DNA from 2 places in the Aeromonas media genome. Region 1 is predicted to be linked to the other one. Evidence: predicted binding sites of a transcription regulator. Region 1 holds the regulator's gene; the other holds the start of a gene.
What was found. The regulator NrdR, encoded in region 1, represses ribonucleotide reductase genes. The targets are predictions, from matches to a motif close to CACNNTATANNGTG.
Positions count from the first base shown of each region.

Region 2: nrdA (class 1a ribonucleoside-diphosphate reductase subunit alpha) is a predicted target of NrdR. The motif match lies at 3,879-3,892, and genes of this name have one in related genera.

Region 1 is NZ_CP075564.1:1,004,623-1,011,132, reverse strand. Features, by position in the region: gene ribBA (bifunctional 3,4-dihydroxy-2-butanone-4-phosphate synthase/GTP cyclohydrolase II) at 1-1,050, opposite strand, end outside; gene KI797_RS04800 (riboflavin synthase) at 1,192-1,851, opposite strand; gene ribD (bifunctional diaminohydroxyphosphoribosylaminopyrimidine deaminase/5-amino-6-(5-phosphoribosylamino)uracil reductase RibD) at 1,907-3,016, opposite strand; gene nrdR (transcriptional regulator NrdR) at 3,061-3,510, opposite strand; gene KI797_RS04785 (NIPSNAP family protein) at 3,633-3,965, opposite strand; gene KI797_RS04780 (hypothetical protein) at 4,042-4,476, opposite strand; gene glyA (serine hydroxymethyltransferase) at 4,605-5,858, opposite strand; gene KI797_RS04770 (hypothetical protein) at 6,291-6,510, shown strand, end outside.
Region 2 is NZ_CP075564.1:2,295,039-2,301,548, reverse strand. Features, by position in the region: gene yfaE (class I ribonucleotide reductase maintenance protein YfaE) at 1-300, opposite strand, end outside; gene nrdB (class Ia ribonucleoside-diphosphate reductase subunit beta) at 297-1,430, opposite strand; gene nrdA (class 1a ribonucleoside-diphosphate reductase subunit alpha) at 1,514-3,781, opposite strand; gene KI797_RS10560 (HAD family hydrolase) at 4,321-5,004, opposite strand; gene ubiG (bifunctional 2-polyprenyl-6-hydroxyphenol methylase/3-demethylubiquinol 3-O-methyltransferase UbiG) at 5,004-5,720, opposite strand; gene gyrA (DNA topoisomerase (ATP-hydrolyzing) subunit A) at 5,920-6,510, shown strand, end outside.

The DNA of each region.
Region 1 (6,510 bases):
CGGCGAGCTCAGCAGTCTCATCTTGCCGACGCCGAGCGCCTTGAGGATCTGGGAGCCCACGCCGACCCGGCGCGAGGTGCCCTGCCACTTGGCCCCTTCCGGTTGCAGCCCCTTGTCGGCGGCCTCGAACCCCTTGACCCGGGCCAGCAGCTCCTCGCCATGGGCTTCTGCCCCCAGGATCACCAGCACACCGCCCTCTTCGGCGATGCGGGCCATGGATTTGGGCAGCGGCCAACTGCGGGCGGCGTGACGGTCGGTCAGCAGCAGATCGCTCAGCACGTCGTGCAGATGGACCCGCACCAGGGTCGGCTGGTCGGCCTTCACTTCCCCCTTCTTCAGGGCGAAGTGCACCTGATTGTCGATGGTGTCGCGGAAGGTGACGAGGTCGAACTCGCCAAACTCGGTGGGCAGCTTGCACTCAGCCACCTTCTCTACCGTGGTCTCGTGCTGGTTGCGGTACTCGATAAGATCCGCAATGGTGCCCAGTTTGATGCCGTGCTGCTCCGCGAAGACTTCCAGATCCGGACGGCGCGCCATGGTGCCATCCTCGTTGAGGATCTCGACGATGACGGAGGCCGGCTCGTAACCCGCCAGACGGGCCAGATCGCAACCCGCCTCGGTGTGACCGGCACGGGTCAACACGCCACCATCCTGCGCCATCAGCGGGAAGATGTGACCGGGCTGCACCAGATCGGCGGCCTTGGCGTTCGGCGCGACAGCAGCCTGCACGGTGACGGCGCGATCGGCGGCGGAGATGCCGGTGGTCACCCCCTCGGCCGCTTCTATGGTCACGGTGAAGGCGGTGGAGAACTGGGCGTTGTTGCGGTCAACCATCAGCGGCAGCGCCAGCTGCTTGCAGCGATCCCGGGTCAGGGTCAGGCATATGAGGCCACGACCGTAGCGCGCCATGAAGTTGATATCTTCCGGACGGACACAGGAGGCGGCCATGATGAGGTCCCCTTCGTTCTCCCTGTCTTCGTCATCCATCAGGATCACCATCTTGCCTGCCTTGATATCGGCAATGATTTCCTGGGTTGTGCTCAGCGCCATGGGCTACTCCATCAACATGCTTGGGGGGTTGAGCCTGCCGGCTCGGCTTGATACTGTCTATTGTGCTCTAGATGGGGGCGCTGGGCCCCATTTCAATCGGAGCGGGATCACAGAAAAGCGTTTTTCCCGCACAGTGCCGCGTCACAGGAAACCGGACTGGGCCAGCTTCTCCAGGGTCAGACTGGATGCGTTCTGCTCCTGATCCTGTCCCCTCCCCTGCATCAGCCGCTCCAGATATCGGGCGATTTGATCCACCTCGAGGTTCACGCGATGACCCGGTTTCCACCGGGCTATGGTGGTCTCCTGGGCGGTGTGGGGCACTATGGTCAGGCGAAAGAGATCCCCCTGCACGGCGTTGACCGTCAGGCTGATGCCATCCACCGCAATGGAGCCCTTTTCGGCGATATAGCGGGAGAGCGCTGCCGGTGCCTTGATCCAGTACTCGATGGCGCGGCCGCTGCTGGACTTGCTCTTCACCTCGCCGATGCCATCGACGTGGCCCGAGACCAGGTGGCCACCGAGGCGGGAGCTCGGCATCAGCGCCTTCTCGAGGTTCACCGGATCCCCCACCCTGGCCTCGGCAAAACCGGTGCGAGAGAGCGTCTCAAGGGAGACGTCGGCGGTGTAACTCTTGTCCCCCAGGGCCACCACGGTGAGGCAGACGCCGTTGGTGGCGATGGAGTCGCCCAGCTTGACGTCGCCAAAGTCTAGGGTCGGGGCATGGACGGTGAGGGCCATGTCATCCCCCTGACGGTGCAGGGCGGCCAGGGTGCCCATGGCTTCGATAATTCCGGTAAACATGCAGATCACCTTGCTGATGACGGGGGCAGGTACTGCCCCCTTGAACATTGATAAATCAGGCTATTTTGGCGGTAATGCGAATATCCGGCCCAACCAAGCGCACATCCTTGAGAGTGAGCTTGGGGGCCTGGAACAGACGCGTCAGCCCCGGCAGGTGGAACAGGCCGCGCCCCTCATCCCCCATCAGTTTGGGCGCCTGATAGAGCATCAGCTCGTCCACCAACCCCTTCTCCAGCAGGGCGCCGCACAGCCGCGGCCCCGCCTCCACCAGCACAGAGTTGATGTTCTGCTTGGCCAGCAGCATGAAGAGGCTGACCAGATCCAGCTTGCCATCCAGCAGCGGCAGGGTCAGTTGCTGCACCCAGGCAGGCCAGTCCCCGTCGACCCTGTGGCGGGCCAGTAGCACAGGGCCCTCACTCTGAAACAGGAGCAGGTCCGGGGTCAGCCGGTTTTGCGAGTCGACGATGACCCGCAGCGGCTGGCGCAACGTCTCTTTGGGGTAGCTTGCCTTGACCGAGGCCGGCAGCTCGTCCCAGCGCACGGTCAGGGAGGCGCCGTCGGCCAGCACCGTCTCGGCGCTGGAGAGCACCGCATCGTGGCGGGCACGCAGCCGCTGCACGTCGCGGCGCGCCTCCGGAGAGGTGATCCATTGGCTCTCGCCGCTCGCCATGGCGGTGCGACCGTCCAGGCTGGCCCCCAGCTTGACCGTTACCTGCGGGAAGGCGGTGCGCATCCGCTTGAAGAAGCCGGGATTGAGTGCCTCGGCCTCGGCGCTCAGCAGGCCGAAGTCGGTCTTGATGCCCGCCTCAGACAACATGCGCAACCCGCGTCCTCCCACCTGGGGATTGGGATCCACCATGGCCGCCACCACCCGGGTCACGCCGGCCTTGATCAGCGCCTCGGCGCAGGGGGGCGTGCGGCCGTGATGGGAGCATGGCTCCAGGGTCACATAGGCGGTGGCGCCGCGAGCCTCTTCACCGGCGGCATGCAGGGCATAGACTTCGGCATGGGGCTCACCAGCCCGCTTGTGCCAGCCCTCCCCCACCACCACGCCGGCCTTCACCAGCACGGCACCGACACAGGGGTTCGGGGCCGTGGTGTAACGACCTCGGCGAGCCAGTTCGAGGGCCCGGCTCATCCATTGGTAATCGTCTTGACTAAACATCTGGGCTCCTCTGACAAAACATCCTGCCCTGGGGGAAGGAAACGTTACTTCTCCAGCTTGGCGATCTCTTCGCCGAATTCGCGAATGTCTTCGAAGCTGCGGTAGACGGAGGCAAAGCGGATATAGGCCACCTTGTCCAGGCTCTTGAGCTCGTCCATCACCAGGTTGCCCACCAGCTGGGAGGCGACTTCGCGTTCGCCGGTGGCGCGCAGACGGGACTTGATGTGGTTGACCGCCTTCTCGATGGCCTCCATGCTCACCGGCCGCTTCTCCAGCGCCCGCAAGATGCCGGCGCGCAGCTTGTCTTCGTTGAATGGCTCGCGGGAACCGTTGGACTTGATGACGCGGGGCATCACCAGCTCGGCCATCTCGAAAGTGGTGAAGCGCTCGTGGCAGAGCAGGCATTCACGACGGCGGCGCACCTGGTGGCCTTCTGCCACCAGACGGGAATCGATCACCTTGGTATCTACCGCACTACAGAAAGGGCAATGCATCGGACCTCCGGCGTTGACGGAAAAGGGCGCCTGCCCCGGGGGCCGGCTCTAGGCCGGCCAGTGTAGCACGGCCATCCAGAACCGGTAAAAGCCCGTGAAAACAAGGGATGCTACAGATGTCATCAGCAGCCACGGAGTGCATCAATGGCTACATCAGGCAACCAGAGCACAGTATTTGCGTCGCTCTCGATCAACTCGACAATGGCTTCTCTCGGACCTCTCCGCCATGCTTCAGTGGCATAGAATGCCGCCTGTGAACGGTTCAACTCCTCAAGGTCATCGTAAGCCCGCATCAAGAAATAAACGTCCGGATCATGCAGGGAGGGCCCGTGATTCACCACATCCATTCCCCACTCACGATGTAAAGGCAAACTCTGCTCTGCCACCAACGCATGAAAAATCGCTCGACTCCCGGCTTTGAGCCGATAGTTTCGAATCTCTAGCACTCTCTTCACTGAGCTATCTCCAGCAATCCATCTCTTGAAAAAATAGTGTTTCCGATGTTCGCCCTAATCATCCAATCAACCTGGCTCAGTCGTCATAAGGCAGGGCATCGGGGTCGCAACCCTGATAGTCGGGCGCCGGATCAACGACAAAGCGGTGCGCCTCGATATGGCTGTGGCCCAGCATCAATGCCTTGCCCACCCGATGCATGCCATCCATGACCCGGCCGGCGCTGTCCAGCAGGATGGGATAGGCGAGATCGGCCGCCATCATCAACTGACAGTGCTCCACCACGCTGCGTACCGTGGGGCTGGCGGCACCATGGCCGTACCAGTGCACCTGGTCGAGCTCGGCAATTTCGCCGAGCGCCACCGCCTGCACCGGCAGCGCTCGGCTCAGCCGCACCAGTCGGCGCACGTCCCATGCCAGCAGTCCCTGTTCGCTGGGGCGAAAGTGATACTGGGCGCGGATCGCCTGCCTGAGCGCCGCCTCCAGCGCCTTGTCTTGCTGTTCACTGGCCATGGCTACTTTGCCTTGCCGGCTATTTTCTTCGCAGTTCAGAGTCATCAGGCCCTCTCGTGTTGCCGAACGCCGCAAAAAACAATGCCACCCGAAGGTGGCATTGATCTCAAACCAGACTGTCCGGCCGATCAGGCATAGACAGGGAAACGGCGGCAGATGTCCAGCACCTTCTCGCGAACGGTGGCCAGCACGGCGTCGTTGTCGTGGTTGTCCAGCACGTCGCAGATCCAGTTGGTCAGCGCGATGGACTCGGCTTCCTTGAAACCACGGCGAGTGATGGCCGGGGTACCGATCCGCACACCCGAGGTGACGAAGGGGGAGCGCGGGTCGTTCGGCACCGAGTTCTTGTTGACGGTGATGTTGGCCTTGCCCAGCGCCGCATCGGCCTCTTTACCGGTCAGCTCGCGACCGATCAGGTCAACCAGCATGAGGTGGTTGTCGGTACCGCCGGAGACGATCTTGTAACCGCGCTCCATGAAGGTAGCGGCCATGGCCTTGGCGTTCTTGACGACCTGGGCCTGATATGTCTTGAACCCGGGCTCCAGTGCTTCCTTGAAGGCTACGGCCTTGCCGGCGATGACGTGCATCAACGGACCACCCTGACCACCCGGGAAGACGGCGGAGTTCAGCTTCTTGTACAGATCTTCGTCGTCGGCGGCGGAGAGGATCAGACCACCACGGGGACCGGCCAGGGTCTTGTGGGTGGTAGAGGTGACCACGTGGGCGTGGGGCACCGGGTTCGGGTAGACGCCCGCGGCAATCAGACCGGCCACGTGGGCCATGTCAACGAACAGCCAGGCACCGATCTTGTCGGCGATTTCGCGCATGCGGGCCCAGTCAACGATACCGGAGTAGGCGGAGAAGCCACCGATCATCATCTTCGGCTTGTGCTCGACGGCCAGGCGCTCCATCTCGTCGTAGTCGATCTTGCCGGACTCATCGATGCCGTAGGGGATGATGTTGTACAGCTTGCCGGAGAAGTTCACCGGGGAGCCGTGAGTCAGGTGGCCACCGTGGGCCAGGTTCATGCCCAGCACGGTGTCACCCGGCTGCAGCAGGGCCATGTAGACGGCGCTGTTGGCCTGGGAGCCGGAGTGCGGCTGCACGTTGGCGTAGGTGGCACCAAACAGTTCCTTGGCGCGCTCGATGGCCAGGGTTTCGACCACGTCGACGTACTCGCAACCACCGTAGTAACGCTTGGCCGGGTAGCCTTCAGCGTACTTGTTGGTCAACTGGGAGCCCTGGGCTTCCATGACACGGGGGCTGGTGTAGTTCTCAGACGCGATCAGCTCGATATGTTCTTCCTGACGACGGGTTTCGTCTGTGATGGCCTGCCACAGCTCTGGATCATAGCCGGCGATGGTCATGTCACGTTTCAACATCCGTTTATCTCCTGAAAATCGTTTGCGCGATAGGTGAAGTGGGCCCGCGCATTGTAACGTGAGCTGGATCAAAGAGACAGTCCAACCACCCAAAAACTTGTTTATAAAATGTAAAATACGTCGCAATTTTCGAAGCCGGACGCCCCTCTTTCCCCTTGCCTTCCGCGGAGCTAGCGCCCCTTCCGTCGGCTCGGCCCCTCCTGGGGCGCCCGGCGAATCTGTCTGACCCGCCCTCCGAGTCCTCCCCATTGAAGGGCAAAACCAGAGCCAGATCATGGATATAGCATTTACTAACAGATAACATCTTTAGACGGCACCGCGGTTGCGAAGCCTGGCGAGCGGCCATGAGCTGACAACGGCAGGGTCCTTTGGCGCACAGGGTTACATCACAGCCCTGCGTGTGCCTCTCTCACCACAAGGGGGAACTCCACGATGGATCACCTGATGCTGTTTGTGATTGTCTCGGTCTTTGCCATCTTCTATTGGGTCTACTACACCGGCAGTCGCAAGGGCACCTGCACCACCCGCTGGGAGACGCTGCCCACCCGGGAGCAATACCTGGCGGCCCACCCCGAGGCCATCGATGGTGACCTCATCTTCTGCATCCATTGCGGCCACCATCAGCAGCTCGAAGTGGGCGTGGTGCACCAGG
Region 2 (6,510 bases), 1.3 Mb from region 1:
CCGGATGGCACCCACCGGCTGGCAGCAGCAGGGCAGGCACTCTCCCTGGGAGACAAACGCCAGCGGCACGGCGGCGTAGTGCACCGAGCCTGCCAGCAAGGGCGTGCGGCAAGCGCCGCAATAGCCGCTGCGGCACTGGAACTCCACGTGATGACCGTGGCGCTCCAGAGTCTCCAGCACGCTCTCGCCGGGATGGGCGTGCAGCACGCCATCCTGGGTATGCACCCGTGGCGAGCCTGCTTCGCTCTGCGCGGGGACCGCGTGCGGGGCAGGGGTCAGCGTGCCGGTGGCGTCACTCACAGCTCGAAGTCACCCAGGTCGTCTGCGTGCACTTCGCTGTCGATCTGGCCGACCAGATAGGAGCTCACCTCCACTTCTTGGGGCGCCACCTGCACGTTGTCGGAGGACAGCCAGGTGTTGATCCAGGGAATTGGGTTTTGCTTGGCACCAATGAAGGCGGGTTGCAGGCCGACCGCGCTCATGCGCAGGTTGGTGATGTATTCCACGTACTGGCAGAGGATGTCCTTGTTCAGGCCGATCATGGAGCCATCCTGGAACAGGTACTCGGCCCACTCTTTCTCCTGCTCGGCTGCTTCCTTGAAGATGTCGAAGCAGGCTTGCTCGCACTCGGCGGCAATCTCGGCCATCTCAGGATCGTCCAGGCCATTGCGCATCAGGTTCAGCATGTGCTGGGTGCCGGTCAGGTGGAGGGCTTCATCGCGGGCGATCATCTTGATGATCTTGGCGTTGCCTTCCATCAGTTCGCGCTCGGCGAAGGCAAACGAACAGGCGAAGCTGACGTAGAAGCGGATCGCCTCCAGGGCATTGACGCTCATCAGGCACAGATAGAGTTTCTTCTTCAGCTCGCGCAGGTTGATGGAGACCTCGCGGCCCGCCACGCGGTGGGTACCTTCACCGTGCAGGTGGTAGAGCGCGGTCGCCTCGATCAGATCGTCGTAGAAGTGGCTGATGGAGCCGGCACGCTTGAGGATCTGCTCGTTGGTCACGATATCGTCGAACACCTGCCCCGGGTTGTTGACGATGTTGCGGATGATGTGGGTGTAGGAGCGAGAGTGGATGGTCTCGGAGAAGGCCCAGGTCTCGATCCAGGTCTCCAGCTCTGGGATGGAGACCAGCGGCAGCAGCGCCACGTTCGGGCTGCGACCCTGGATGGAATCCAGCAGGGTCTGGTACTTCAGGTTGGAGATGAAGATGTGCTGCTCATGGGGTGGCAGGGCCTGATAGTCGATGCGATCGTGGGAGACATCCACCTCTTCCGGACGCCAGAAGAAGGAGAGTTGCTTCTCGATCAGCCGCTCGAAGATGTCGTGCTTTTGCTGATCATAACGGGCCACGTTGACCGACTGGCCGAAGAACATCGGCTCCTTGAGCTGGTCGTTTTGGGTCTGGCAGAACGTTGAATAAGCCATGGTGATTTGAATGTCTTGAATGAGAGGAGACAGGAGGGCGGGAGCTTCATGCTCCCGCCCGGTTCATCAGATCGTGCAGCGACTTATATTTTACAAGCCCCGCCGGCGCAACCGTCGTCTTGCAGATCGGTCTGGGCATCGTCCGCACCATCACGGGTGTTGTGATAGTAGAGGGTCTTGAGGCCGTATTTGTAGGCGGTCAGCAAGTCCTTGAGCAGCTGCTTCATCGGGACCTTGTTGCCTTCGAAACGGGCCGGATCGTAGTTGGTGTTGGCGGAGATCGCCTGATCCACAAACTTCTGCATGATGCCGACCAACTGCAGGTAGCCATCGACGCTCGGCTGTTTCCACAGCAGTTCGTACTGATCCTTCAGGCGGTGATACTCGGGCACCACCTGCTTGAGGATGCCGTCCTTGGAAGCCTTGACCGACACCAGGCCGCGCGGCGGCTCTATGCCGTTGGTAGCGTTGGAGATCTGGCTGGAGGTCTCGCTCGGCATCAGGGCGGTCAGGGTGGAGTTGCGCAGACCCACGGTCTTTATCTCTTCACGCAGGCTTTCCCAGTCCAGATGCAGCGGCTCGTTGCACAGCACATCGAGATCCTTTTTATAGGTATCGATGGGCAGGATCCCCTGGGCGTAGGTGGTCTCGTTGAAGGCCGGACAGGGGCCGAATTCGCGGGCCAGCTGCACGGAGGCCTTCAGCAGGTAGTACTGGATCGCCTCGAAGGTACGGTGAGTCAGTGCCAGACCGGAACCGTCGGAGTAGCGGGCACCATTCTTTGCCAGGTAGTAGGCGTAGTTGATGACGCCGATCCCCAGGGTGCGGCGGTTCATGCTGCCCTTCATCGCAGCCTTGAGCGGGTAGTCCTGATAGTCGAGCAGGGCATCCAGGGCGCGCACGGCGAGATCCGCCATCTCTTCTAGGTCTTCCAGCTTCTCGATGGCGCCGAGGTTGAAGGCAGACAAGGTGCACAGGGCGATCTCGCCCTCTTCGTCATCCACGTTGTTGAGCGGCTTGGTGGGCAGCGCAATCTCGAGGCAGAGGTTGGACTGACGCACCGGCGCCACGCTCGGATCGAACGGGCTGTGGGTGTTGCAGTGATCCACGTTCTGGATGTAGATGCGACCGGTGCCGGCGCGCTCCTGCATCATCAGGGAGAAGAGATCCACCGCCTTGAGGGTCTTCTTGCGAATGCTCGGATCCTGCTCGTATTTGACGTAGAGCTGCTCGAACTTGTCCTGATCCGCGAAGAAGGCGTCGTACAGACCCGGGGCATCGGACGGGGAGAACAGTGTGATGTCGCCGCCCTTGATCAGGCGCTGGTACATCAGCTTGTTGATCTGCACGCCGTAGTCCATGTGACGGACCCGGTTCTCTTCCACGCCGCGGTTGTTCTTCAGTACCAGCAGGCTCTCCACCTCTGTGTGCCACAGGGGGTAGAACAGGGTGGCGGCACCGCCGCGCACGCCGCCCTGTGAGCAGCACTTCACGGCAGTCTGGAAGTATTTGTAGAAGGGGATGCAGCCGGTGTGGAAGGCTTCGCCGCCACGGATGGGGCTGCCGAGACCCCGGATGCGACCGGCGTTGATGCCGATGCCGGCACGCTGGGAGACGTAACGGACGATGGCGCTGGCGGTGGCATTGATGGAGTCCAGGCTGTCATCGCACTCGATCAGCACGCAGGAGCTGAACTGACGGGTCGGGGTGCGCACGCCGCTCATGATGGGGGTAGGCAGCGAGATCTTGAAGGTCGAGACCGCATCGTAGAAGCGCTTGATGTAGTCCAGACGGGTATCTTTCGGATACTTGGAGAACAGGCAGGCCGCCACCAGGATGTAGAGGAACTGCGGGCTCTCGTAAATTTCGCCGGTGACCCGGTTCTGCACCAGGTACTTGCCTTCCAGCTGCTTGACCGCTGCGTAGGAGAAGTCCATGTCACGCCAGTGATCCAGGTAGCCGTTAAGCTCCTCGAATTCGGCCTGGGTGTAGTCGGTCAGCAGGTGCTTGTCATACTTGCCCATGTCCACCAGACGGGCGACGTGCTGGTAGAGGTGGGGCGGCTCGAACTGGCCGTACGCCTTCTTGCGCAGGTGGAAGATGGCCAGACGGGCGGCCATGTACTGGTAATCCGGGCTCTGTTCGGAGATCAGGTCAGCAGCGGCCTTGATGACGGTTTCGTGGATGTCGGCGGTACGGATACCGTCATAGAACTGGATGTGGGACTTGAGCTCCACCTGGGAGACCGACACGTTGTCGAGCTTCTCGGCGGCCCAGTCGAGCACACGGTGAATTTTATCCAGATCGATGGGTTCTTTGTGGCCGTTACGCTTCGTCACAAACAAGTTCATTGGCTGATGACCTTTAGTTGATTCCCGAAAAACCATGGCGCCACGCATCCAGGGCGCCATTCTCGATGGTGGCCTGGGGGCGAAGTGCGCCATGAATCACAAGATATAGTGTTATTTTAAATTCGAACTACAAGATAGTGAGGTCGGCACGGCATTGCAATCTGTGGATAACGCATTAGCTGTGGATAAATTGTGGGTGTTCGGGCCCGAGTTAGTGACTGCTCACAGTGAGTGGGTTTTCATCCGTCCGATCCGGCAAATGCAAGTCTGATGATCGAAGATGGAAAATTTAAATAACTTTTTTTGCTTGCGAAAAGAGGGTGTTTTTACTAGCAAATTCAGCCTGGTTATCCCTTGTGCAGTCAGGGTCAAAAGCTGTCCGATCCCCGTTGGCGCACGGTTGTCACCACCTCGAAAAAGGGGGCATATCAGTGCCCCCTGTCATGACCATAGCGTGGCTCCAGGAGTGAGCGTCGTGCTCATCTGGCCACCCCATGGCGTTAAAGTTGCCCCGATGATCCACCTATGCCGTGCCGTGTTCAGGTCAGCTCGTAGCGCAGCCAGTGGTGCAACGCCTGCACGGTGTCAAACTGCAGATCTGCGCCCCAGTCGGCGGGATCCTCGTCATCGCTCAGATAGCCCCAGCCCGCCACCGCAGTGCGCATGCCGGCGTTGCGTCCCGCCTCGATGTCACGCACGTGATCCCCCACGTAGAGGCAGTGCGCCGCCTCGACCCCGAGCCGTTCGCAGGCAAAGAACATGGGGGCGGGGTCTGGCTTGCGCACCGGCAGGGTATCTGCGCTGACGGTGACGCCACAGCTGGCAAGCTCGGGCAGGGCGGCCAGCAGCGGCTTCGTGAGAAAGCCCGGCTTGTTGGTGACGATGCCCCAGGGCAGCTTCTTCTCATCGAGCCATTCGATGAGATCCAGCATCCCCTCATAGGGGCGGGTGCCGACACAGAGGTTGGCTGCATAATGGTCGAGCAGGGCGGTGCGCAAGCGCGTGGCACCCAACTCTTCCAGCAGATCCTCCCCCAGACCCGCCTTGAGCAGCCCGAGCGCCCCGTGGGAGGTGGTCTGGCGGATGATGGCCTCGGGCAGCGGGGCAAAGCCTTCGCTCACCAGCACATGGTTGACGGCGGCGCCGAGATCAGGGGCCGTGTCGAGCAGGGTGCCGTCGAGATCGAACAGCACGCAGCGCAGGGGGGCCTTGTCGGTGCTCATCAGCCTTGCTCCGGGCGCGCGAACGCTACCATGTAGTTGACGTCGACGTTCTTGCCGAGTTTGAAGCTGTTGGACAGCGGCGCGTAGTGAACGCCGCTCATGTCCCGTACCAGCAGGCCTGCGGCTTCCCCCATGCGACACAGCTCGGCAGGGGTGATGAACTTTTTGTGGTCGTGGGTACCCTTGGGCACCATTTTGAGCAGGTACTCGGCCCCCAGGATCATCATCAGGTAGGCTTTCGGGTTGCGATTGATGGTAGAGACGAACACCTTGCCGCCCGGTCGTACCAGGGTGGCGATGGCGCGCAGTACCGAGGCGGGATCCGGCACGTGTTCCAGCATCTCCATGCAGGTGACCACGTCATACTGGCCCGGGGCCTCGGCGGCATGAGCTTCGGCGGTCATCTGGCGATATTCGAGCTCCACACCCTGCTCCAGGGCATGAAGGCGGGCAACCCCGAGGGGCTCCTTGCCCATGTCGATGCCGGTCACGCGAGCCCCCCGGCGGGCCATGCTCTCGGAGAGGATGCCGCCGCCGCAGCCGATGTCGAGCACGCGTTTGCCAAACAGGCCGCCGCTCTTGTCGGTGATCCAGTCAAGGCGCACCGGGTTTATCTGATGCAGGGGTTTGAACTCGCCCTCCATGTCCCACCAGCGGGAGGCGATGGCTTCAAATTTGGCGATTTCTGTCAGATCGACATTGGCATCACTGTTCATTTTTCGATGATCCTGTGGCAGGGCGCGCAGCGGGCAGGGCGCGCGCAATCTATTGTCCTGGCGGGCATTATAACGGACGGACTTGGTCACACCAGCCCGACGTGCTACCCGGATTTGTGGCTTAAGGTATTTGGCTCAGTGTGTTACCATGTCGCGCTGTTTAAGCCAAAGAACAACTAATTAGGGATTAAGGCTTTCTATGAGCGATCTGGCCAGAGAGATCACGCCGGTCAACATCGAAGAAGAGCTCAAGAGTTCCTATCTGGATTACGCCATGAGCGTGATCGTAGGACGAGCTCTGCCGGATGTGCGTGATGGCTTGAAACCGGTTCACCGCCGCGTTCTGTTTGCTATGAACGAGTTGGGGAACGACTGGAACAAGCCCTATAAGAAATCGGCCCGTGTGGTCGGTGACGTAATCGGTAAATATCACCCGCATGGCGACAGCGCCGTGTATGACACCATTGTCCGGATGGCGCAGGATTTCTCCATGCGTTACATGCTGGTCGATGGTCAGGGCAACTTCGGTTCGGTCGATGGCGACAACGCTGCTGCCATGCGTTACACCGAAGTGCGGATGGCGCGCATCTCCCACGAGTTGCTGGCCGATCTGGACAAAGAGACCGTGGACTGGGTGCCGAACTACGACGGCACCGAGATGATCCCGGCTGTCATGCCCACCAAGGTACCCACCCTGTTGATCAACGGCTCCTCCGGTATCGCGGTGGGCATGGCGACCAACATTCCTCCTCACAACCTCACCGAGATAGTCAACGGCTGTCTGGCGTTG